3 regions of the Staphylococcus sp. FSL K6-0223 genome follow, and region 1 is predicted to be linked to each of the others. Evidence: riboswitches for the same ligand, from Rfam matches in the RefSeq annotation. Region 1 holds a riboswitch; each other region holds the start of a gene.

Region 1 (8,548 bases):
TTGATTGAGGTTCGAAATGAGTACTATCGTCATCTTCTTCACCATCGCCTCGATTATAGTAATCATCACGATACAAGAACGCAACAATATCTGCGTCTTGCTCAATTGATCCTGATTCACGAATATCACTCATCATTGGTCGTTTATCTTGACGTTGTTCTACGCCACGAGATAACTGACTCAGTGCGATAACCGGACATTCTAATTCACGAGCGATGGCTTTTAACGTACGTGAGATTTCAGAGACTTCTTGTTGTCTATTATCTGAAAAACGTGAGCCACTCCCTTGAATAAGTTGTAAATAGTCAATCACAATCATATCAAGACCATGTTCTTGTTTAAGACGACGACACTTTGATCGTAAATCTGTAATACGAATTCCTGGTGTATCATCAATAAAAATCTTTGTTCTCGATAATTTACCTACTGCAATCGTAAATCGATTCCAGTCTTCTTCTGTCATTGTCCCTGTTCTTAAACGGTTAGAATCTACATTTCCTGAACTACAAATCATACGTGTCGCAAGTTGATCAGCACCCATTTCAAGTGAGAAAATACCTACTGTATAGTTATCTTCATGAGTAGCTACTTTTTGAGCGATATTAAGTGCGAAGGCAGTCTTACCTACAGAAGGACGGGCTGCTAAAATAATTAAATCATTTCTATTAAAGCCCGCAGTCATCTGGTCTAAATCGCGGTATCCAGTAGGAATACCCGGCGTTTGCCCACTATTTTGATCAAGTTCCTCTGCAGTCTCATATACTTGACCTAAGACATCTCTAATATCTTTAAATCCATCACTTTGACGGTTTGCTGAGAGTTCAAGAATACGTTTTTCAGCATCACTTAAAATAGCATCTAATTCAAGCTCATTATTATACCCATCATTCGCAATGCTATCAGCTGTTTGAATTAATCGACGTTTAAGCGCAAGATTAGCAACTATATTTCTATAGTATTCAATATTACGTGTCGTCGGTACATTATTCGATAATTCAGCTAAATATTGAGGGCCACCAGCCTCACTTAATGTACCTTCTTTCGTTAATTGTTCCATTAACGTGACTACATCAATCTCATGAGCATCTTCGTTTAAGTTCATCATTGCTCTAAAGATATGTTGGTGTGCACCTCTATAAAACGACTCAGGAAGTAATACCTCCTGAGTCGAACCTATTAATTCTGGATCTAAAATAATTGCACCTAAGACAGACTGTTCAGCTTCATTGTTATGGGGCATTTGTCTTTGATCATACATATTATCCATCAATCATTACACCCATCTATCTTAAAATTTTCGACATGCTAGTGCAACATTATATCTTTCTATGAATTGCTTTTAAAAGAATGGACTACCTATTTGTCCTAAATCTTTTTATTTTTCTACAGTGTGTACGCGAATTGTACCTTCAACTTCTTTGTCTAATTTAACAGGTACATTAGTATAACCTAACGCGTGAATACCGTGTGGTAAATCCATTTTACGTTTATCAATTTTAATATCGTGTTGATTTTTTAATGCGTCAGCAATTTGTTTTGTACTAATAGAACCAAACAATTTACCGCCTTCACCAGTTTTAGCGCTTACTTCAACTTCGATATCTTCTAATTTTGCTTTTAATGCTTTAGCATCATCGATTTCTTGTTGTCTATCCGCTTCAGCACGTCTATTTTGTTGTTCTAATTGTTTTAAATTACCAGGTGTTGCTTCAACAGCATATTTATTTTTTAATAAAAAGTTATTTGCGTAACCTACTGGCACGTCTTTAACTTCACCTTTTTTACCTTTACCTTTAACATCTTGTGTAAATATTACTTTCATGTATCTTCACTCCTACTCATTTGTTCAGTAATTGCTTGTTGTAATTGCTCGATTGCTTCTTCTATAGTGACACCTTTTATTTGCGTTGCAGCATTTGTTAAGTGACCTCCGCCACCTAAGGCTTCCATTGTTAATTGAACATTAATACCACCTAATGAACGTGCTGAAATACCAATTAGATTATCTTCACGTTTCGCTACAACGTAAGAAGCTTCAATGCCTTCTAAACTTAACAATTCATCCGCAGCTTGTGCAACTGTTACAGGATGATAGATTTTATCATTAGAACCGTGAGCAATTGCGACACCGTTATCTTGAACTTCCACTGTGCGTATCAATTCAGAACGATTAATATACGTATCAACATCATCTTTAAGGAATTGTTGCGTTAAAATTGTATCCGCACCATGCGCACGTAAATAACTTGCCGCATCAAACGTTCTTGACCCTGTTCGTAATGTAAAATTACGTGTATCAACAATAATACCTGCATACATAATTGTAGATTCTAAACGTGATAACCGTTGTTCTGTTGGCTGATATTCTAATAACTCTGTGACAAGTTCTGCAGTTGAACTTGCATAAGGTTCCATATAAACGAGTAATGGATTTGAAATAAAACTTTCTCCACGTCTGTGATGATCAATGACTACTTTACGATTCGCTTTATTTAGAATATTTTCATCTAATACCATTTCAGGTTTATGTGTGTCTACCACAACAACCGTTGTTTTTGACGTCATCATATCCCAAGCCTCATCAGATGTCACAAATCGTTCTTTCAATTCAGGTTTTTTATCAATTTCTTCCATCACACGACTTAATGTTGGATCGATATCTTCTTCATTAAGTACCACATATGCTTCTAAATTATTCATTGACGCAAATCGAGATACTCCAATAGCTGCGCCAACCGCATCTAAGTCAGGACGTTTATGTCCCATAATAATCACTTTGTCGCCTTCAGTTAAGATATCTTTCAATGCGTGAGAGATAACACGTGCTCTAACACGTGTTCGTTTTTCCATCGGGTCAGTCTTACCTCCGTAAAAACGAACATTACCATTCATGTTTTTAATTGCAACTTGGTCTCCTCCACGACCTAAGGCTAAATCAAGTCCTGATTGAGATAATTCACCAAGTTCAATTAAATCTTCGGTACCTTCACCAACACCAATACTTAATGTCAATTGTGCACGATAGCCTACACTTTTTTCACGTAACTGACTTAGAATGTCAAAATTAGAATCTTCTATTTCTGCTAAGATTTTTTGGTTTAAATAAGCTACGAATTGATCTGAACTATAACGTTTAAAATAAATGTTATATTCAGTTGCCCATCGACTAATAATACGTGTCACCATTGAGTTGATTTCAGAACGTTGTGTGTCATTCATATTTTGTGTAATTTCATCGTAGTTATCTAAAAACAACGTTGCAATAATAGGCTTTGATTCTTCATATAATTCATTTGTATGTACCTCTTCTGTAATATCGAAGAAATATAAACAATGCTCTTCTTCAGAATAACGTACATGATAATGGTACTGACCATGTTCGATTTCTATTTCTTGTACTCTTTCAAGTTGCTTAAGAATATTCGGAAAAACTTCATTGACTGGTTCTGAGATGACATTCGTTTCTAGATGTTCAGACATATATTGGTTGATCCATTCGATGTGATCGTCAGCATCAATCACAACTAAACCAATTGGCATGCGTTTAATTGCTTTATTACTTCCTGCTGAAATATGACCACTCAGATTATCCACATAATGATCCATTTTTGATAATGCTTGTTTAATCAATACCGCACTAATGACGATCATAATGATTAAAGCAATCGCCGTAAACGTTGCAATTAAAGGTTTAAATATAAACCCTACAATAACAATTGCAATTGCCGTAAGCACCATCAAAATGTAAGGAATAAGCAATGCTTTTTTAGTGGATTGACGGTTCATTCTTCCACCTCTATTCACTTTTTAAAGTCATTTTTTAATCATTCGTTTTAAGTTAATTCCTAAATCAAGTACGCCAAGTAATGATACGATATGCGTAAAGGGTGAAATCACTGTCCCCACGACCATTAATAATATAGATACCGCATCAGGTAATCGTTTGGCCTTTCCAAAGAAATGAATCAAACTCAATCCTTGGATATACATTAATAATGATAACACAACTTCGAAATTCAATACGATACTTTGGAATATACTTGGTTTCATCGCAAACATCACACATACTAGCACAATCATGTAAATCCATAATAATGTGCGATTCATCTGCCAAGCAAATAAAGGTCTAAACATAGGTGTTGCTACTTTGAATTTGCGTAAAATTGGAAATGTAATGATGATATTAATTAAAACTAAAAGAAAGACAATAATAATGATGTAACTTGGAAGTTGAACAGCCATTTGACGAAATCCTTCTTCTAAGATGATCTTATAATCCGATTCAACGCCTGAATTTACAATCGCATTGTTCATTGCGTCTTTTGCTGGTTTAATCAATATTTCGGTATTTGGAATCTTTTTGAACGCTTGTAATAACATAAATGCAATTAACGTCACAATACTTATATATATTGTTGTGATATATAAGATGCGTTCTTTAGATGTACGTTCTTTTAATAATTGGCCAATTACAAAACTTAGTAATAAAACTAGAATCATGGCACTTAATACAAAGGTATTCCCTAATAAGGTCGTGATGACTACAGTGAGTAAAGCTCCAATTCCAAATGTAGCAATTGATTTATGCCACATGATAATCCCTGGAATGGTAGCGAATAAACATAGAATCAGACCAATTATTGGCAATACATACGTAACTAAAGCAACTGCTACAAGCACGATAGTTCCTATAATCATTGCTTTAGGATGTACTTTTGAAAACACATTCGCCACTCCTATACTTTTTTGACTATAACGTCTATTTTAACCTCTATATTCAAATTAAACAAATGTGTTAACTGTTCTCTTATCTATTATTTTCGTTTGAATTTCGAAACTTTTAAAAAATGATACAAGTTAGGCGCCCAGTCATTAAAATTAAGTAAAAAACCATCATGGCCTACGTTGTCTGGAACAAAAAAGTGACGATGATATTTAAAACGTTCTCCTACTGCTCTGACTTGATCATCTGGATATAACAAATCATCTGTAAAGCCCATAGTTAGTACTTTTGTATTTAAAGATTGGAAGACCTCATCCACATCATCGCGCTGACGATCAAGATGATGACTATCTAAGACATTTAACATCGTTAAGTAACACGATAAATCGTAGGATTCTTTAAACTTATTACCTTGATAACGTTGATAATTGACTACTTCATCTGGTGTGAAACGCGCGTCATAACTTTTTGAAGAACGATAGGTTAAGAATCCAAGTTGTCTTGCAATACTAAGTCCCTCTTTACCTCCAATATGAATCGCTTCACGTGCAATTTCATTGAAAGCACGACTGTATGAAGAAGTTTTATCTGTAGCTGCTAAGATGACTGCCTTATCTACTTCGAATTGATGATTATATAATAATTCCATCACTTGCATGCCACCTAAACTGCCACCAATTAAAATATCGATTTTAGTAAATCCAAGGGCCTTTATTCCCAATTCAATTGCCTTAACTATATCTCTTAATGTGATGGTTTTAGGAAAATGAGCATCGTTTAATGGGGAGCTTGAACCAAAAGGACTTCCAATAACATTAAAAGTAAGAAACTGATAATCATAGATTGGCATATAACCACCATCAATGATTTCACGCCACCATCCAGGATGTTCATCTGTACCATAAGTTAAATGATTCCCAGTCAGAGCATGACAAACCACAACAAGCGGTTGTCCCGAATAACCTACGTGCTCATAACGTAATTTTAGATTCTCAATTGTTTCACCTGATTCTGTTGTAAAAGCACCTAAATGTAATGTATCTACTGTATAATTTGTCATGCTATGCCTCCTTAGAATAAAAAAATCGCTTCCACTCTTAATTTTAAAAGTATGAAGCGATAATACTTTAGTACTTATCATTCGAGTATCTCGTTGGTTGTAGCACCGTACAATGATTTGTCGGTTGCTGAAGCTTCATAGGGCCAATTCCCTCTACTTCTCAAAATAAGAGTATCTATATATTGATTGAATGGTTTAATTTAAATTTATTTTAATACAATTGTCTGGTTAACTTCAATGCGCAGTAAATAAATGGATTAAAAGAACCATCGTATACCTGCAATGAATATAATACCTACAATAATAGTAATGGTTAGACTACGCGTCACAACTGCGATAATGACTGTAGGAATGGTTGCTACAATGAATGGAATATTTAATTCAAAGCCCTGCATGCCTTTATGTTGAACGATAAAACTATCAATAACTAACGCAGTGAATAATGAAATCGGAATAAATGACAGCCATTTGATGACTGTTTCTGACAGTTGAATACGTGAAATCATTAAAAAAGGTACGACACGTACAATTAATGTCACTAATCCACATAAAACGATGAGTAAAAGCATATGTCCAGTTATCGTCATCGATCCATCACCACCCCAAGTGTTGCAGCACAAATTGATGTAACAAGAATAGCCACATAAGAGGGCATCAACCAACTTAAAATGAACATCATTACAATAACGAACGCAATTAATACGATATATATACTTATTTTGGAACGTGTAATCGTTTCAAATTGAGCCATAGCCAAGAAAATAAACATAGCTGTAATCGCAAAGTCTAACCCTAACATTTCAGGATGAGAGATGTATTTCCCAAAGATTGCCCCTAACACACAAGCCATTGCCCAAAATGAATAAGCAGTAATATTTAATCCATGTAACCATCGGTCATTAATTGTTTCCCCTTTTAAGTGTGGCGTTATAGCAACCCCAAAGGTCTCGTCAGTAAGAAGAGAAGACAAAGCTAAACGATTCCATATACCATAATCTTTATAATTAGGTGATAATGTCATAGACAATAAAAAGAAGCGGGAATTCACAATTAACGTTGTTAACACGATGGCTGATATAGGTGTACCAGTAATAACTAAAGCACAAATAATAAATTGTGCTGCGCCTGCATAAACCAATAAACATAACAGAAGAATTTCTAGAACACTAAAATCCTGAGAAGCTGCCACGATGCCAAATGATAGTCCTATACCGATGTATCCTAGTAGTGTTGGAATACATTCTTTGACTCCTTGTTGAAATGTTACATGTGACGTCATGTTAGCTCCCCCTTTATATATGTATTTTCAAATTGACTATATATTTTAATTAAATTCAGTCTAATATAATCTAATAGACGCTTCAATATCTTTAGACGTCCGTTTGAGTGAGGTTAGAGAGAAGGGCGTTTAGAAATATTGATACTTCAATGTTTTAAAAATATCAGAAATTTTCGATATTTTTAAATTTACCTTTCTCAGGGCAGTCTTATTTAATATAAAAATAAATAAAGCGATAGAGGACTATGTCACTCTATCACTTTATGAGTTGAATTCTATTTAATGATTAGTTGACTGGACGAATTTCTGTTTTGCCGCCCATAAATGGTACAAGTGCTTCTGGAATTGTAATTGAACCATCTTCGTTTTGGTAGTTTTCTACGATAGCAGCAAATGTACGACCTACTGCAAGTCCACTACCATTTAATGTGTGTACTAATTCTGGTTTAGAAGAAGCATCACGTTTGAAACGAATGTTAGCACGACGAGCTTGGAAATCAGTACAGTTTGAGCAAGAACTAATTTCTTTGTAGTCATTGTAACTTGGTAACCATACTTCTAAGTCATATGTTTTACTTGCGCTGAAACCAATATCTCCAGTACATAAGATCACGCGACGATATGGTAATTTTAATTCTTCTAAAATTGCTTCGGCATTTTGAGTCATATCTTCTAATGCATCCCAAGAATCTTCAGGTTTTTCAAAACGCACCATTTCAACTTTATCGAATTGATGTAAACGAATTAAACCTCTTGTATCTCTACCAGCTGATCCCGCTTCACTACGGAAACATGCAGTTTGACCAGTGAATTTTTCTGGTAACACACCAGGTTGGATAATTTCATTTCTATAGAAGTTTGTTAATGGCACTTCTGCAGTTGGAATTGTATATAAGCCTTCTTTTTCAACTTTGAATAAATCTTCTTCAAATTTAGGTAATTGGCCTGTACCAAACATTGTATCTGCATTTACCAATTGAGGTGTCATCATTTCTGTATAACCATGTTGTGTTGTATGTTTTGTTAACATATAGTTCATTAATGCACGTTCTAATAAAGCACCATCTTTAGTTAAATAAACGAAGCGCGCACCTGATACTTTTGCAGCACGTTCGAAATCAGCCATTTTTAATTCTTCTACTAAATCCCAGTGCGCTTTTGGTTCAAAATCAAATTCACGAGGTGTACCCCATTTTTTTAATTCAACATTTTCAGTGTCGTCAGCACCTTGTGGTACATCATCTGCAATTAAGTTTGGAATACGAATTAAGATATCACGAATTTTGTTATCTACTTCATTTAATTTTGCATCATTTTCTTTAATTTCATCGCCTAATTCACGCATTTCTTTAATGACGTCATCCGCATCTTCTTTGTTACGTTTTTTTTCAGCGATTTGATCACTTACTTTGTTACGACGTGCTTTCATTTCTTCTGTTTTACCAATTAAATCACGACGTTGATTATCTAATTCTAATACTTCATC
Region 2 (8,548 bases), on a different contig from region 1:
ATCTCACATTATCAGCTGATAATTTTTTAATTAAGGGAAGCGTTGATTCCCCTGTTGTTGTTACAATAGGTATTTTTACAAAAACATTATCACCATATTGTTTAAGGATTTCAGCTTCCTTTTCCATAGTTTCTAAATCATCCGCAAAAACTTCAAAAGAAATAGATGCATCCGGAATTGCTTTAACTACTTCTTCAGCAAATGCTTTATAATCAGTCACCCCTGCTTTAGCCATTAAACTAGGATTAGTAGTAAAACCATCAACATACTTATTATTATAAGCAGCTTTCATTTCTTCAATATCAGCGCCATCTGCAAATACTTCTACATTTAACTTCGTCATTTGTTGTTCCTCCTTAACTCAATACGTTCAATACGATAATTCATAAGTATTTTCAAACAAGATATGTATGTATATTTATAATTATAATAGAATTATAGCTTTCACGTGTTATTATTAAAACTTTATAAGATATTTATAACATGCACCGTTCACACAAGCGAATGATATGCCTTAAAATCGCTGTTTAAAAAGAGATATTAATCTTTATAATAATGATCAAATTATTTTTACTATTCTCATATTCATAAAATGTGATAGTATATTGTAATGATGTAAATCAAGGAGGCAACGTATGGCACGTTCTAAGAAATACTTTTACTTAAGTATACTTATGATTATTGTTAGTTTTTTCTTTAATACTAACAATTCTTTATTGAGTCATATTTTAGGCTCATTTATGAAATTAATGGTTGCTACATCAATAGTAAATATTATTATCTTAATTTTATCTATTATTTTTGCGGATAAATCAATTAAATATTCAAGAGAAAGTAAAGATTGGATAAAAGTAGCAAGTAAACTTCTACCCTTAATTATATTTATAGTTATTGTGATACACATTCTTTCATCACTACACACATTTGGTTTTATATTTAATTAATCAAATGTAATAAATAAAATTAAAATGTTAAAACGTTAATGAGGTGTTAATCCCATGCAGTACATATATATATTTATTGGTGGCGCTTTGGGTGCATTACTACGTTACGCTTTATCAACGCTTAATGATAGTTCGGGATTCCCTTTAGGCACCTTTTTAGTCAATCTTTTAGGTGCATTTTTGATGGGACTATTTGGCACTTTGACTATTACCTTGTTTAAAAGGTACCCTCTAGTTAAAAAAGCAATAACAACAGGGTTTTTAGGCGCCTTGACGACTTTCTCCACTTTTCAATTCGAGCTCGTCCAATTATTTGATCATCACAATTTTATGATGCTTATCATATATGGAGTGACAAGTTACATCCTAGGTATCATTTTCTGTTACTTAGGTGTTAAAATAGGAGGTCAATTATGAAATTAGCTATCCTTCTTGTTATGTTAGGTGGAGGTTTGGGCGCTGTAATTAGAGCGTTTATAACAAATATATGTAATGAAAAATTTAATTCTGCTATTCCTATAGCAACTTCAATAGTTAATATTTTAGGTAGTTTTCTAGTCGGGATAACGTTAGGTTCTTCAATTTCAAATGACTGGATATCACCATTTTTTATAACAGGAGTTCTAGGCGGATTAACTACTTTCTCTACACTTACAAATGAATTAGTTCATTTCATGACACCCAATTTTAAACTAGGTCATTTTATAGGGTATTCACTACTGCAATTTTTAATTGGATTTATAGCTTGTTATATAGGATTTCATCTTTAATACTGTTGACTATTTTAAAAAAAGGCCATAGTAAAAGCACTCTGATACATGTATCAGAGTGCTTTTTTATAATCATTATTATTTATGCCCGTTATACTCGGCAGGATGCGGTCCCATTCTTTCATCTTTATTTAAACTATCAATTTTCTCCATCTGAGCATCAGAAAGTTCAAAATCAAATACATTTAAATTTTCTTCTATACGATGCGGCGTCACTGACTTAGGAATAACAACTACCCCATGTTGAACATTCCATCTTATAATCACTTGTGCAGGTGATTTACCTATCTCATTTGCGACTTCGTTGATAGTTTCATCTTCTAAAATTTTAGCATTCATTAACGGAGACCAAGATTCCATAACGATGCTTTGTGCTTCTAAATATTTACGTAAGTCTTTTTGAATTAAATATGGATGAAATTCAACTTGATTGATAACAGGTTTTATAGATACCTGAGCGAGTAAAGCTTCAAAATTTTCAGGAGTAAAATTGCTTACACCGATGTTTTTAACTTTATTATCTTTGTATAAATCTTCCATTCCCTGCCATGTATCAATCATGACTGCTTCATTTGTTCCAGGCCAATGCATTAAATATAAATCCAAGTAATCTAAACCTAATTTATGAATGGTTGTTTCATAAGCTTGTGTAACATTATTACGACCATAATCTTCTAACCATAATTTAGAAGTTATAAATAAATCGTCACGTTGTAAACCTGTAGAAGCTAGTCCTTCTTTTATCCCTTGACCAACCATTTCTTCATTACCATATATTTTGGCTGTATCAATATTTCTATAACCATTTTCAATAGCATGTTTAACAGCATCTTTACATTGATCACTATTCTCAACTCTATAAGTCCCCAAACCTACTTTAGGCATCTCTCTACCATTATAAAATTGAACTGTTTCCATCATATTCACTCCTCATCTATGCTTTAGTGTCTATCATATTACGATTCAATCTAACTGTAAAAATATTAATATGATTTTCTCTCTTCAGATTTATATACCCTGTTCAAATAAAAAAATACAAACGTAAGAAAATGATTTTCTTACGTTTGTATTAATTAATTAAAAGACTCTATTTTATCCATAATAGTTTGTAACTCGTCCACGTTATATTGAATACGTCCATGGAATACAAATTTATTAAAGAATTCATCGAGTTGTTCAGGCCCAACTAGAACCTTAACATTAGAAGCCTGATTATAATTAGAAATTGTAACATCTCCATCATTTTTAGGATTAAAATACAAAATTGAAGTTGGTGTATATTTAGTGTTTAATTCACTTTGTAAATCACCTGCAAGATTTTGAATATGTTTAATCTTCTCAGAATAATTAACAAATGATAAAGATTGTTGATCTTCATTTTGATCTAATACTAATGTTTGAGGTGTAGATTCATCTAAATCAAGTGTTTGGAATACTTGAGACATTGTTGGTAACTCTTTGAACTGAGCACCACTAATACCATTATACACATGACCTTTTAAAAGTTGAGAATCAATGATATATAAACCAGTTCTAGTTAAAACAAGATGACTGATGCGTTCGATATTATTAAATTCATTACTTGGTAGGAAGATATTTGCCATAATGTGCATATCTTCAGGACGAATTCTCTTCTCATTAACAAGACGTTCACGAATACCAATCAATCTCATATCTGTTACATATTCACTATGATTTTTAGAAAATAGTTTTAATGCATCAATTTCTCTATCTTTACTGCTTACTGTCGCATCAAAATCTTCTTTTTGTTTTGTGACAGCCTTTTTATTTTCAACTCTTTCTTTTTCTAAGGCTTCTTCATGAGATTCTTTCATATGTTGCTCTTTTTCTTTATATTGGGCTTCTGTTTGGTTTTTAATTTTCTTTTTACTGTGATTCGCTACTAAAAAGAGAATAAAGAAAAGAATTGCCACAATAATTGCAACGATTAAGCCTATAACTATCGGTGAAGATAAACTCATCACAACAACGCTCCTTTAACCATTTCAATAACTCTCATTATAATAGAAAAAAATCAATTTTTCGACATTTAATTAATATTTATTTCTCTTAATTTTGAAAGCTATGGTTATCATTCGACCGCATCTTTAAGTAAATTAACTTTGTCTAATTTTTCCCAAGGAAGTAAAACATCAGTACGGCCAAAATGACCGTATGCAGCAGTTTGTTTGTAAATAGGATGTTTTAAATCTAACATTTTGATGATTCCAGCTGGTCTTAAGTCAAAATTATTTCTAACCGCTTCAACTAGTTTAGCTTCTGAAACTTTACCAGTACCAAATGTATCGATTGAAATAGATACTGGCTCAGCCACACCAATGGCATAGGCTAATTGCACTTCACATTGATCAGCTAACTCCGCGGCTACTATATTTTTAGCAACATAACGTGCAGCATAAGCAGCTGAGCGATCAACTTTAGTTGGGTCTTTACCACTGAAGCAACCGCCACCATGACGTGCATAACCGCCGTAAGTATCAACAATGATTTTACGTCCAGTTAATCCTGCATCCCCTTGTGGTCCTCCGATAACAAAACGACCTGTAGGGTTAATAAAGAATTTAGTATCAGCATCTAATAAATCATCAGATACTGTAGGGTAAATGACATGTTTTTTAATATCTGCTTCAATTTGTTCCAATTCAACATCTTCAGCATGTTGAGTAGATACAACAATTGTATCTATACGTTTAGGTTGATCGTTCTCATCATATTCAACTGTTACTTGTACTTTTCCATCAGGACGTAAATAATCTAAAATTTCATCTTTACGCACATCAGATAAACGTTTAGCAAGTTGATGTGATAAGAAAATTGGTAATGGCATATACGTATCTGTTTCATTAGTGGCATACCCAAACATTAACCCTTGATCTCCTGCACCAGTCGCTTCTATTTCTTCTTCTGAAATTTCATTACGGTATTCTAGCGCTTTATCAACACCTTGTGCGATGTCTGGAGATTGTTCATCAATAGCGGTTAAAACTGCCATAGTTTGGAAATCATAACCATATTTCGCTCTTGTATAACCAATATTTTTAATTGTTTCACGCACTACTTTAGGTATATCAACATATGTTGATGTTGAAATTTCACCAGAAATAAGCGCCATACCAGTCGTTACTGTTGTCTCACATGCGACACGCGCATTTGGATCGTCTTTTAAAATTTCGTCTAGAATTGCATCAGATACCTGATCTGCAATTTTATCGGGATGACCTTCAGTTACTGATTCTGAAGTAAATAATCGTTTATTATAAGTCATGTTTTGCTCCTTTAATATAAATTACGAAAATTCTCTTTTATTTGAGAGCTAAATAAAAGAGCCTTCATCACTATCAAGATAGAGAGAAGGCCCTTAAACGTCCATTCGCTCTTATCGTTCAGACGATATATGTCTGCAAACGGTTTGGCACCTTTCTTTATCATAAAAGAGGTTGCTGGGTTTCATTGGGTCCATGTCCCTCCACCACTCAGGATAAGAGAATCCGTTAAGATTAATAGTACCGAATTCAAGGTTCAATGTCAATTTATGATTTTCGTTAAATGCTTATGTTAACGGTGGATTAATAAAATTAATGTGTTATACTATTTAAATGTAAAGGCTTACATAACTACTATTGCTTTGGAGGGATTGAGTATGTCAGTAGACACATACACAGAAACAATAAAAATAAAAAATTTACTAGAGAAACCATCAACACAGTTTCAACTCTCAACAACTCAGCTATACAATAAAATTTTAGATAATAATGAAGGGAAATTAACTGAATTAGGCGCAGTGAATGCAAGCACTGGGAAATATACGGGACGCTCACCTAAAGATAAATTTATCGTAACTGAACCTTCTTATAGAGATAATGTCGATTGGGGAGACATTAACCAACCTATTGATGAGGAAACTTTTTTAAAACTTTATAATAAAGTTCTAGATTATTTAGGTAAAAAAGATGAATTATACGTATTTAATGGTTATGCAGGAAGCGACAAAGATTCACGTTTAAAATTAACTGTGATTAATGAATTGGCTTGGCATAATTTATTCGCGCACAATATGTTTATTCGTCCAGAATCTAAAGATGAAGCTAAAAATATCAAACCTAATTTCACAATTGTATCAGCACCTCACTTTAAAGCTGATCCAGAAGTAGATGGCACTAAATCAGAAACATTTGTCATCATTTCTTTCAAGCACAAAGTCATTTTAATTGGTGGCACTGAATATGCCGGAGAAATGAAAAAAGGTATTTTCTCAGTAATGAATTACCTTTTACCAATGCAAGATATCATGAGCATGCATTGTTCAGCTAATGTAGGTGAAAAAGGTGATGTCGCTTTATTCTTTGGACTATCAGGCACTGGTAAAACAACCCTTTCAGCTGATCCAGAACGAAAACTTATTGGGGATGATGAACATGGCTGGAACAAAAATGGTGTATTTAACATTGAAGGTGGATGTTATGCCAAAGCAATCAACCTCTCTAAAGAAAAAGAACCTCAAATTTATGATGCAATTAAATACGGCACTATACTAGAGAACACAGTCGTAAAAGAGGATGGTACAGTAGACTTCGATGACAATAAGTTCACTGAAAATACTCGTGCTGCTTACCCTATCGAACATATTGATAATATCGTGTTGCCTTCAAAAGCAGCTCATCCTAATACAATCATTTTCTTAACTGCTGATGCCTTTGGTGTGATCCCTCCTATTTCCAAACTAACCAAAGATCAAGCAATGTATCATTTCTTAAGTGGGTTTACTTCTAAGTTAGCCGGTACAGAACGTGGAGTAACTGAGCCTGAACCATCGTTCTCAACATGTTTTGGAGCACCATTCTTACCATTAAATCCAACTGTTTACGCTGATTTATTAGGTGAATTAATCGATAAACATGATGTTGATGTTTATTTAGTTAATACAGGATGGACTGGTGGAAAATATGGTGTAGGACGCCGAATCAGCTTACACTATACGCGTCAGATGGTAAACCAAGCTATTTCAGGAAAGTTAAAAGATGCTGAATATAAAAAAGATGAAACATTTGGTTTAAATATCCCAGTTGAAATTAAAGATGTGCCAAAGACTATCTTAGACCCAGTGAACGCTTGGAGTGATGCTAATAAATATCATGAACAAGCTCAAGACTTAATTAATCAATTTGAGGAAAACTTTAAAAAGTTTGGTTCAGAAGTAGAACATATTGCTGAAAAAGGTGCATTCAACAAATAAATTTTTCCAATTAATAAAGGGTGAGACGTTTGTCTCACCCTTTTTAATATATCTCTATCTTGATTTAAAATTTGATATCACAAATTATCTTTAGTTTCTTCAATATTGGTCATCCATTGTTGAATTTTAGATAATGTTTCTTTCATTGCTGGAGGCCGTGGCACATGACCTTCATCTAGTTGATAAAACGTTTCGTAGTACACCCTCTTAGCTCTCAACTTTTCTTCTAAATCATAAGCTTGGTGAATACCAACTTGCTTATCTTTACCTCCATGAACAATTAATATAGGAGGGCTGGTAGAATCAATGGTTTTCATCGCGTTTCTTTGTTCATAAGCGTCTTTATCTTTTTTAGGATGGCCCACCATTCGTCTTAGCATCCCTCTTAAATCAACACGTTCCTCATACATTAAATGAATATCTGAGACGCCTCCCCATATGATGAAGCTATTTACAGGTAAGTCTTGAAAGGTTAATAAACCTTGTAGTCCACCACGTGAGAATCCTATCATATGAATATATGCCGAGGGATACTTATCATGTAAAAGTCGAATTAATTGTGTTACATCATTCAAATCTCCTCGATAAAATTCATCTTTACCTTCACTACCGTTATTACCTCTATAATATGGCCCTATAACTAACGTATGTTCATTTGCAAACTGCATTAATCTTGCAGCTCTTACACGACCTACTTGCCCTTTTCCACCGCGAAGATATATAACTATACGTTGAATTACATTTTGGTCTACTGGTGTCATCATTAAAGCTTTGACATTTAATCCATCTACTTTATAGGTTACTTCATCAAAATGATGCGTATGAGCGTCGATTGGCATTTTCTTAATTTTTGTAAAATCCAAGCGCTCTCACCCTTTCTAAACATTTCAATATCGTCGCATCTTGTATTAAAAAACTTTGCTTATCCTTAGGTATGTTGGAAACATTTTCAAATAGACATGGACCATTTGTCTCATAATAAGTTGAAGTTTCAATGAAATGACTTACTTCAATGAAAAATACATCTTTAAGAAATGTACTATGATCATTTGTGTTTACTTTATATTGCGCAATATAAATACATTTCTCGGCAATTGCGCCTGTCTCTTCATATAATTCCCTTAAAACCGCATCTAATGGTGTTTCACCGGTCTCAACTTTACCCCCAGGGAATTCAATTCCACGAACTTTGTGTCTAGTAAATAAGAGTTGATGATTATATATTGGAATCGTGAGTACGTGATTACCACTAGGCGTATCCTTATTCGTTTTAAAATTTAAAGTGACCGTTCGATTGTCTTTATCACGAAACTCCACAATCCACACATCCCCTCTTACTATGTTAAAATAAATCTATTAAATAATTTGTTGGAGGCGCAATACCATGATAAAAAAGATTTTTCTAGCGCTAGTTGTATTTTATCAACGATTCATATCACCGTTGACACCACCTACTTGTCGATTTTATCCAACATGTTCGGAATATACGAGAGAAGCAATCCAATATCATGGTGCATTTAAAGGGCTTTATTTAGGTATACGCCGCATTTTGAAATGTCATCCATTTCATAAAGGTGGCT
Region 3 (8,548 bases), on a different contig from region 1:
CATCTATGACTGAAGGTGGACTTAATAAGAAAGTTAATCGTTTTTTAGAACAAAATCCAAATATAGAAGTCTTAAAATTTGATTATCAAATGGGATACGGTGGTCTCGGTGTAGGTATTCTTTATAGAGTAGTATAAAATTTAAATAAAAAGATCACTCTCTTAACATATGCGTTAAGAAAGTGATCTTTTGTTTTACTTAGCTGGTACGACTGCACCATCATATTTTTTATCGATATAATCTCTGATTTCTTTAGATTGAAGAACTTCCATTAAAGCTTTAATTTTCTTATCATCTTTATGTCCTTTTTTAACTGCAATTAAGTTAGCATAAGGATTATCTTTGGCTTTTTCTAAGGCGATTGAGTCTTTTTTAGGACTTAATTTTTGGTCAATTGCGTAGTTAGAATTGATGATAACTGCATCAGCTTTTTGATTTTGGTAAATTTTTGGTAAGTATTCGGCTGATTGTTTGTTATTAAATTTGATATCTTTTTTATTCTCTTCGATATCACTAAATTTAGCGTCTTCAATCTTAACGCCTTTTTTAAGTTTAATTAAGCCTTCATCCACGAAAAATTTTAAGAAACGTCCTTGTTCAGCAGGATTATTTGAAACGTAGACCGTTGCACCTTTAGGTAAATCTTTCAAACTTTTATATTTTTTAGAGTAAACTGCCATAGGTTCTAATTCTACATCTCCAGCAGATTCAATTTTGTATCCTTTTTCTTTACTTTCAGTTTTCAAATATGGTGTATGTTGGAAGAAGTTTGCGTCGATTTCACCTTTATCTAATAATTTATTAGGTGTAGTGTAATCGTTAATTGTTTTAATCTTTAAGTCATAACCTTTTTTCTCAAGTAATGGTTTAGCTTTTTCTAAAATTTCAGCGTGAGGGGCTGGAGAAGCACCTACTGTGATTGTTTTCTCTTTGTCACCACCGCCACCACAAGCAGCTAAAGCAACTGTTAATGCCAAAACTAAAATAATACCTAAAATTTTTTTCATTGAACGTTTTCCCCTTTTCTTTAGCGTTTATCAATTTTATTTGTAAGCCAATCCCCAAGGAATTGAATTATAAATACAATAATTAAAATGAATACAGTTGAAACTAATATGACATCATTTTGATTCCTAGTAAATCCTGTTAAGTATGCTAAGTTACCTAAACCACCTGCCCCGATTACACCTGCTATGGCAGTTGAACCAACTAAAGCAATAGCGGTTACAGTAATACCTGAGACTAAAGCTGGCATCGCTTCAGGAAGTAGTACTTTGCGTACAACAGTCCATGTGTTAGCTCCCATTGACCAAGCCGCTTCAATTACACCTTTATCAATTTCTTTAAATGCAATTTCTACTAAACGAGCATAGAATGGAGCTGCACCAATTATAAGTGCAGGTAATGCTCCTGTCGGTCCACTAATAGTACCTAAGATGACACTCGTAAATGGTATGAGTAATAAAATTAAAATAATGAACGGAATGGCTCTAAATAAGTTCACTATAAATGAGACAATTGTATAGAATATTCGAGCTGCTGGTGAATGACTCTTCGCAGATAGGAAAAGTAACACACCTAAAATCAAACCAAATATAAAGGCGAAAATAGTAGAAACAATTGTCATATACAGCGTTTCTAAAATAGCTTGCCATACATCTGGCCATTGAACATTAGGCATTGTAAACATTTCATGAAAAATTTCGCCATAAGACTTACCCATGTCTCAACACCTCCACATTCACATGTTGCTCATGAAGATCATTTTTAAAATGTTCAAAGCTATCATTATTAATGTGTGGAATATGAATCACTAAGAATCCTATAGACCCATTTCTAGTATTCTTGATGTCAGCTTCTAGAATATTAACGTCAATATTATGTGTTTTCGTGATATACGAAACAATAGGTTCAGTTGCATTATCACCAGTAAAGTTCAATCTCACTATGTAAGAATCACTCGCTAATGGTTCTAATTCATCTAAAGAATCTTCAAAATCATCATTTAAATCGTCTTTAACAAAGCGTTTTGTAACCGCGTGTTGAGGATTCTCAAACACTTCACTTACTTTACCTTGCTCTATTACTTTACCGCTTTCCATTACAGCAACTTCATCACATATACGTCTAATTACGTGCATTTCATGAGTAATTAAAACGATAGTAAGATTTTGCTGTTCTCTTACTTTAAGTAATAGGTCCAAAATTTCGTCAGTTGTTTGAGGGTCTAAAGCACTCGTAGCTTCATCACAAAGTAAAACATCAGGATCATTTGCTAATGCTCTAGCAATACCTACTCTTTGTTTTTGTCCCCCAGATAACTCTGATGGATAAGCACTTTCTCGTCCTTTCAAACCTACCAATTCTACTAATTCGAGTGCTTTTTGCTTCGCTTTACCACTTGGGACTCCTGCGATTTCAAGCGGAAATGTGATATTTTTTAAAACGGTTCTTGACCATAATAAGTTGAAATGTTGGAAAATCATACTTACTTTTTGTCGTTTTTTTCGTAGCTCTGATTTAGATAATTTACTAATATTGTCCCCGTCAATTATTACATCTCCTGAAGTTGGAGATTCCAAGTTGTTGAACATTTTAATTAGTGTACTTTTACCAGCACCAGAGAAACCAATAACGCCAAAAATTGAGCCTGATTCAATATTTAAATCAACGTGATCAACTGCAAGAACATCTTTGTTCTTAGTATGATATCGTTTAACTATTTGATTTAACTCAATCACGTTAATAGCCTCCTTAAATTGCATATATAAATTAAAAAATGCTTTCTCAACTTATAGAGAGTTGAGAAAGCATTCTAAAAATCTTCTTTCTCTCATCTTCTAAAGTTGAACTTTATGTGAATTGGCACCATTTCTATATCAGACGGTTGCCGGGCTTCATAGGGCACATCCCTCCACCTCTCTCGATAAGAGTTGTCGCATCATTTAATTTGTATTAATCCTACCATCGTACTAGAGTTTCGTCAATAATTATTTTAAATTTTCTAACAAATAAGGAACTGATTGAAATGCATAGATTCTATTTTCTTCTTTGTCCTTATTCATTACCAATAGAACAGGAACTGACATTATTTCTTTTTCTTTACTAAAATCCGGATGAAAATTTAAATCTACCTTCTTAATAGGCAGCTGTAATATATCATTAGCAATATCTAACATTCTTTCTGAGACTTTACATGTCCCACACATAGGTGTATATCCAAATATAAGATGTTTATCTTCATTATAGTTTTCTGTTATATCTTCGAGATCGATTGTACTACTCATTAACTAAAACTAACCTTTCAGTGTTTAAATTAGGCATTAGATTCTTCTCTTTTCGCACTGCGAATCCGTATCTATTTAAAACATTAGCTAAATAGTTTTTAGGACATTTAGCTACTTCACAATATGTTTTATCAACATATATATGTTCACTTTCGCTTAAATATCGCTTAAACCATTTTCTAATTTTTTCTCCTTCATCATCAGAATCTGCAAGAACATAAACTTGTTTGCCATAAAGTGATTCTATCATATCATCGATTTTATCTATACTCATGGTCCCATGGGTACAAATAATACTTACTGGTTCTGCAATAACTTGTTGCACGCGTTTTTTATCCGACTTACCTTCAACAATGATAACTTTATTCACAATAGTCATGTCAATCCACCTTCTAAGAGTCGATAGTTAACTGTCACTTACATCATTCACAGAATCCTCAAAAACTAAACATTTTTAGAAACACTTAGCACTTTAGTGCTTAGTGTTTCTTATGCATGAGCTTTAGCTCAGGCGTTCCTCTTTTCCACTTAGAATTTTAGTGCTAAGTGTTTCTAAGATAATCTAAAAAAACTCCTTGATTATATTAATCGAGGAGTTTAAACATACTATTCACCAATCATCTCAGAATATTGCTCTGCTGATAATAATTGATCTAATTGACTTTGATCACTAATCTCTACTTTTACCATCCATGCTTTTTCATATGGTGATTCGTTAACAAATTCAGGACTATCTTCTAATTCGTCGTTAACTTCGACGATTTTACCTGAGATAGGCGCATATAATTCTGATACAGTTTTAACTGATTCAACACTACCAAAAGTATCGCCTTCATTTAAATCTTCATCTGTTTCAGGTAATTCAACAAATACGATATCACCTAATTCATTTTGAGCATATTCTGTGATACCAATAGTAGCTACATTATCTTCTACTTTAACCCATTCATGTTCTTTAGAATATTTAAATTCGCTCGGTACTGCCACGAGAATCCCCTCCTAATTATTAATTACATTTTAATGATGCCACACTGATATTGTTCAATCAACTAATATCTAAAAGATTTAATATGATAAAATTCGTGTTTATTTATGTAAAATAACATATTCGCATCATTTCAGTTTTTAATGTTCACTTTTAAAATAAATATTTAAATACTATAACCAAGTATCTTTATACTGATCTTCTTTAAATCCTAAAGTGATTTTTTCTCCAGAGATAGCTAATGGACGTTTTACCAACATTCCATCAGATGCTAATAAATCTAATTTTTCATCATCTGACATGTCTTTAAGTTTATCTTTCAAATTAAGTTCACGATATTTAGCGCCATGAGTGTTAAATAATTTATTTACTTCAACACCTGTTTTTTCAATGATATCTTCAAATTCTTTCTTAGTAGGTGTGTGTTGTACGATATCAATAGGTTCATAGCTCACACCATATTCATTTAAATATTTAGCGGCTTTCTTACAAGTCGTACAATTTGAATATTGATAAAATTTAATCATTCGTTTGTTACCTCCTTCTCTTTATTAAGACAAATATATCATTTTCTTTAGGAAAACGCTCTACTTTTTAAGCTAATATTTTTATAAAAAAGATATCATTGGTTATAATAAATTTACTAATAGTGAAAAGGAGCATATAACTATGCAAGGTATTCATAAAACAGAAGACTTTAATTCTACAATCAATAGTAAAGAACCAGTTATTATCAAATTTGAAGCAGATTGGTGTCCAGATTGTAAAGCAATGGATATGTGGATTGACCCTATTACAGAAAAATATAATAACTATCATTGGTATGTAGTAGATCGTGATGAGTTAGAAGATGTTACTACTGAAAATGATGTTATGGGTATACCAAGCATCTTAATTTTCCAAAATGGCGAAAAATTAGCGCATTTACATTCGGCTAATGCGAAATCACCAGAACAAGTCGAATCTTTCCTAGATGAAAACTTGAATCAATAAAAATAAAATTAGAGCTTTCTCTACAAATTTAAAGTAGAGAAAGCTCTTTTTTAGGTACTTTGAAAAATTAAAATAATTACTCAAACTTAGTGATTAAATTTTTATTTTTACGTTTAGCTTTAGTTGGTTCAACTTCTAAATCCGTTAGATACATGAACCCAGCTAAAATTTCATCATCTTGAATATCTAAAGCTCTACGTACTTTAGGTTCAAAAATATAGTGAGGTGTTTTCCAACATGTGCCAATTCCCGCTTCGTAAAGTAACAACATTAAATTTTGAGCAAATGCTCCAAATGCAAAGTAATTTTCTCTGTTTTGTCTTTGTCTAGGATCATTTTTCAAAATGAGTAATAATAAACCACCTAAATTTGTTACAGCATTATAATGATCTTCTCTTTTTTCGGGATGATCTGGAAATGCAAATCGAGTAATGTCATGACTAAAATCACCTAATTTGTCTTTTGAAACATGAACGACACTCCAAGGTTCACGCATTCCATGATTTGGAGCGTCGGTAGCTTTTTCGATAGCATCATATAATGCCTTATCGTCAATCACCATATCATGTTTAAATTTTTTAATACTTCTTCTATTAGATATAGCTTCTTGTAATTCCACTTTAATTCGCTCCTTCTACGTTCGTTGATAACAATTATCAATTATAAGTCACAAAACCGTTAAATTCAACTTATTCGTTTATCATTGATAAAATTCAAGCTGTTGTTTCAGAGCTTTAACATGAATTTGACCAGGAGCTTGTGGCTCACCCAAGCAACCGTATGAAATTGATCCCCCAAACACCCCTTGTGCAACACGACTTACTAATCCAAGATGAGACATAGATATTCCGATAACTTTATAAGGTGTATTATCAGAAGTCACACTCATCGCCTCTAATAAATGTAGTACATCTTCTTTATTGTTTGGCATTACTGCAAGTTTTAAATATTGTGGTGCTAATTTTTGCATTTTGTAATATATAAATTTAATCTCTTCTAATGATGGTGTTTCTTCAAAATTATGATGCGATAACACTACGTTTAAATTCTTTTCTTGAGCATCAGTGATTAATCGAGCATATTGGTCTGTATTAATAGCTCCACTCCATTCAATATCAAGTAATTCAAATTGGGCATATTCAATCAATAGCTTAAGAATATCTATATAAGTTGTTTCTTCAACATTTCCTTTACCGCCTTGACTAGAGGTACGATAAGTCACTAAAATCTTAAAATCTAAATTCAATCCTTTTAATTGTTGAATCACAGTATCAACATTTTTAATAACAAAGTTCTCCCACTGATCTATTCGTAGTTCTACGATATCTATATAGTCTTTATATTTTATTAATTCATCTAAGCACAATTGCGTTATTGTTTCTTCTGGCGAAATGGTTACTGCAACATCTACTTGCGTCATGATATCCCTCTATTCATAAGAATAATAATAAGATTATTTTATATTAATTTATTCATAACTTACAAATGATGATTGGGAGATTGATTTTTATTTCAAGAATTTAATCATGATTTAAAAAATCTAGCACTGGGTATGGTAAAAATATATAAAGATTTAGGAGGTAATAATAATGGCAGTTCAATATGAAACTAAAGCTACAAACGTTGGTGGACGTAAAGGACATGTACACACTGACGATAACGCAATAAATGTTGATGTATTACCACCACAACAAGCTGATGGAAATGCTACAAATCCTGAACAATTATTTGCAGCAGGTTACGCTTCATGCTTTAATGGTGCTTTTGATCTTATTTTAAAACAAAACAAAGTACGTGATGCTGAACCAGAAGTTACTCTAACAGTACGTTTAGAGGACGATCCAAACGCTGAGAGTCCTAAATTGAGTGTAGATATTGATGCAAAAGTTAAAAATGTTTTATCTCAAGAAGATGCTGAAAAATATTTACAAGATGCACATGAGTTCTGTCCATATTCAAAAGCAACTCGCGGTAACATTGATGTAAATCTAAACGTAGAAGTTATTGATTAATCATTTTAGTCATTTCAATTAAATATCTAAGTGTTACTTATAGCTACCAACCTTTGTAAAAGAAGTGTTGGTAGCTTTTTTCTTTCTAAACAGTACATTTCTAACAGAAATTTTCAAACTTAAGTTTATTAAAATTTTTTATTAAGATTTAGTAAACATAATTGTATGATTACAATATCTGATAAAATAGTATGTAGTTAAACCCTTTTAAGATATGGATATAGATGAAATTTCAAAATAATATTTTTATAATTTGAATTTCCACATAATTAAATTATCACAAATGCTTTTTGTTAATATAAAACGATTATTGCGTATTTTTAATAATTCTTTTATTATGTATTTGATAAGTATCTTAGTCTAAAGATATTAAATATGTTTTTATTTTCTTTGAACCTGGAGGTCAACATGAAAAATATCCGTGTATTAAATACTGATGATTTAGAATCTTATAAAGAATTAATGTCAAACGGCTATCATAATTATGCTTGGGATCAATATTATTTAGAACATGTTACTGAAGAATGTCTAAACTCTATTCTCTCGGAAGAAACAAAGTATTTAAACGTTTTCGGCGCATTTGATAATAATCATCTTGTTGCAACATGTACGTTAAAGCAAATAAAATTTGTTGGAAAGCGTCATAAAGCCGTTTTAGAGAATAATTTTGTTAAAGATAATGATGAAATTATTAATAGAGAGCTCATTAATCACATAATTGAATTCGCTAAAACGCAAGGTATTGAAATGTTGATGACCACAATCGCTTCAAATAACATAAGCGCTAAAATATTTTTCAGTTCTCTCGGGTTTGAAAATTTAGCCTTTGAAAAAAATGCTAGTAAAATTGGGGATGAATATTTAGATGAGAATTGGCTCATTTACTATACTTCTGACATTCCATCAAATTCTTAAGAAAGTTTATTTAAAACATGCGTAAATGGGGTATGGAAGATACCCTATCTGCGGGCGTATGTTTCCGCTATGATTTAGTTTTTATAAATATACATAAGTCTTAGACATTATTATTTTTAAAAGTTATAATTAGCTTAAATTATCTGAATTTTCAATCTTTAAAGGCTGGTGATCCCCTTTATGAGTGAAGCAGTAATACACGGTTTTCTCTTAGCTATAGGGTTAATCTTACCCTTAGGCGCACAAAATGTTTTCGTTTTTAATCAAGGAGCAAATCAATCTAAGCTAATTAAAGCCTTCCCAGCAGTTATTACAGCAGGAATATGTGATTCTATACTAATTAGCTTAGCGGTTAT

What was found. A riboswitch is a leader RNA that binds a small molecule or an ion and turns the genes downstream of it on or off. The one in region 1 is predicted to bind S-adenosylmethionine.
Region 2: it holds a riboswitch for S-adenosylmethionine, as region 1 does, so the genes downstream of both, metK (methionine adenosyltransferase) here and metX (homoserine O-acetyltransferase MetX) in region 1, are expected to answer to the same signal.
Region 3: it holds a riboswitch for S-adenosylmethionine, as region 1 does, so the genes downstream of both, MHI13_RS15300 (methionine ABC transporter ATP-binding protein) here and metX (homoserine O-acetyltransferase MetX) in region 1, are expected to answer to the same signal.

What each region holds. Positions count from the first base shown of each region.
Region 1 is NZ_JBBOYX010000001.1:10,626-19,173, reverse strand. Features, by position in the region: gene dnaB (replicative DNA helicase) at 1-1,267, opposite strand, end outside; gene rplI (50S ribosomal protein L9) at 1,376-1,822, opposite strand; gene MHI13_RS00065 (DHH family phosphoesterase) at 1,819-3,786, opposite strand; gene MHI13_RS00060 (YybS family protein) at 3,814-4,725, opposite strand; gene metX (homoserine O-acetyltransferase MetX) at 4,815-5,783, opposite strand; SAM riboswitch class I at 5,855-5,955, opposite strand; gene MHI13_RS00050 (AzlD domain-containing protein) at 6,041-6,370, opposite strand; gene MHI13_RS00045 (AzlC family ABC transporter permease) at 6,367-7,062, opposite strand; gene serS (serine--tRNA ligase) at 7,349-8,548, opposite strand, start outside.
Region 2 is NZ_JBBOYX010000002.1:3,073-11,620, reverse strand. Features, by position in the region: gene MHI13_RS11175 (transaldolase) at 1-343, opposite strand, end outside; gene MHI13_RS11170 (hypothetical protein) at 636-944, shown strand; gene crcB (fluoride efflux transporter CrcB) at 999-1,361, shown strand; gene MHI13_RS11160 (fluoride efflux transporter FluC) at 1,358-1,714, shown strand; gene MHI13_RS11155 (aldo/keto reductase) at 1,793-2,632, opposite strand; gene MHI13_RS11150 (nuclease-related domain-containing protein) at 2,788-3,696, opposite strand; gene metK (methionine adenosyltransferase) at 3,807-5,000, opposite strand; SAM riboswitch class I at 5,109-5,220, opposite strand; gene pckA (phosphoenolpyruvate carboxykinase (ATP)) at 5,376-6,968, shown strand; gene MHI13_RS11135 (alpha/beta hydrolase family protein) at 7,046-7,831, opposite strand; gene ytkD (RNA deprotection pyrophosphohydrolase) at 7,812-8,285, opposite strand; gene yidD (membrane protein insertion efficiency factor YidD) at 8,356-8,548, shown strand, end outside.
Region 3 is NZ_JBBOYX010000002.1:914,944-923,491, forward strand. Features, by position in the region: gene MHI13_RS15285 (hypothetical protein) at 1-137, shown strand, start outside; gene MHI13_RS15290 (MetQ/NlpA family ABC transporter substrate-binding protein) at 195-1,007, opposite strand; gene MHI13_RS15295 (methionine ABC transporter permease) at 1,028-1,723, opposite strand; gene MHI13_RS15300 (methionine ABC transporter ATP-binding protein) at 1,716-2,741, opposite strand; SAM riboswitch class I at 2,831-2,933, opposite strand; gene MHI13_RS15305 (thioredoxin family protein) at 2,991-3,287, opposite strand; gene MHI13_RS15310 (toprim domain-containing protein) at 3,280-3,666, opposite strand; gene gcvH (glycine cleavage system protein GcvH) at 3,894-4,274, opposite strand; gene MHI13_RS15320 (arsenate reductase family protein) at 4,446-4,799, opposite strand; gene MHI13_RS15325 (thioredoxin family protein) at 4,942-5,265, shown strand; gene MHI13_RS15330 (nitroreductase family protein) at 5,342-5,884, opposite strand; gene aroD (type I 3-dehydroquinate dehydratase) at 5,966-6,685, opposite strand; gene MHI13_RS15340 (organic hydroperoxide resistance protein) at 6,855-7,277, shown strand; gene MHI13_RS15345 (GNAT family N-acetyltransferase) at 7,686-8,192, shown strand; gene MHI13_RS15350 (LysE/ArgO family amino acid transporter) at 8,373-8,548, shown strand, end outside.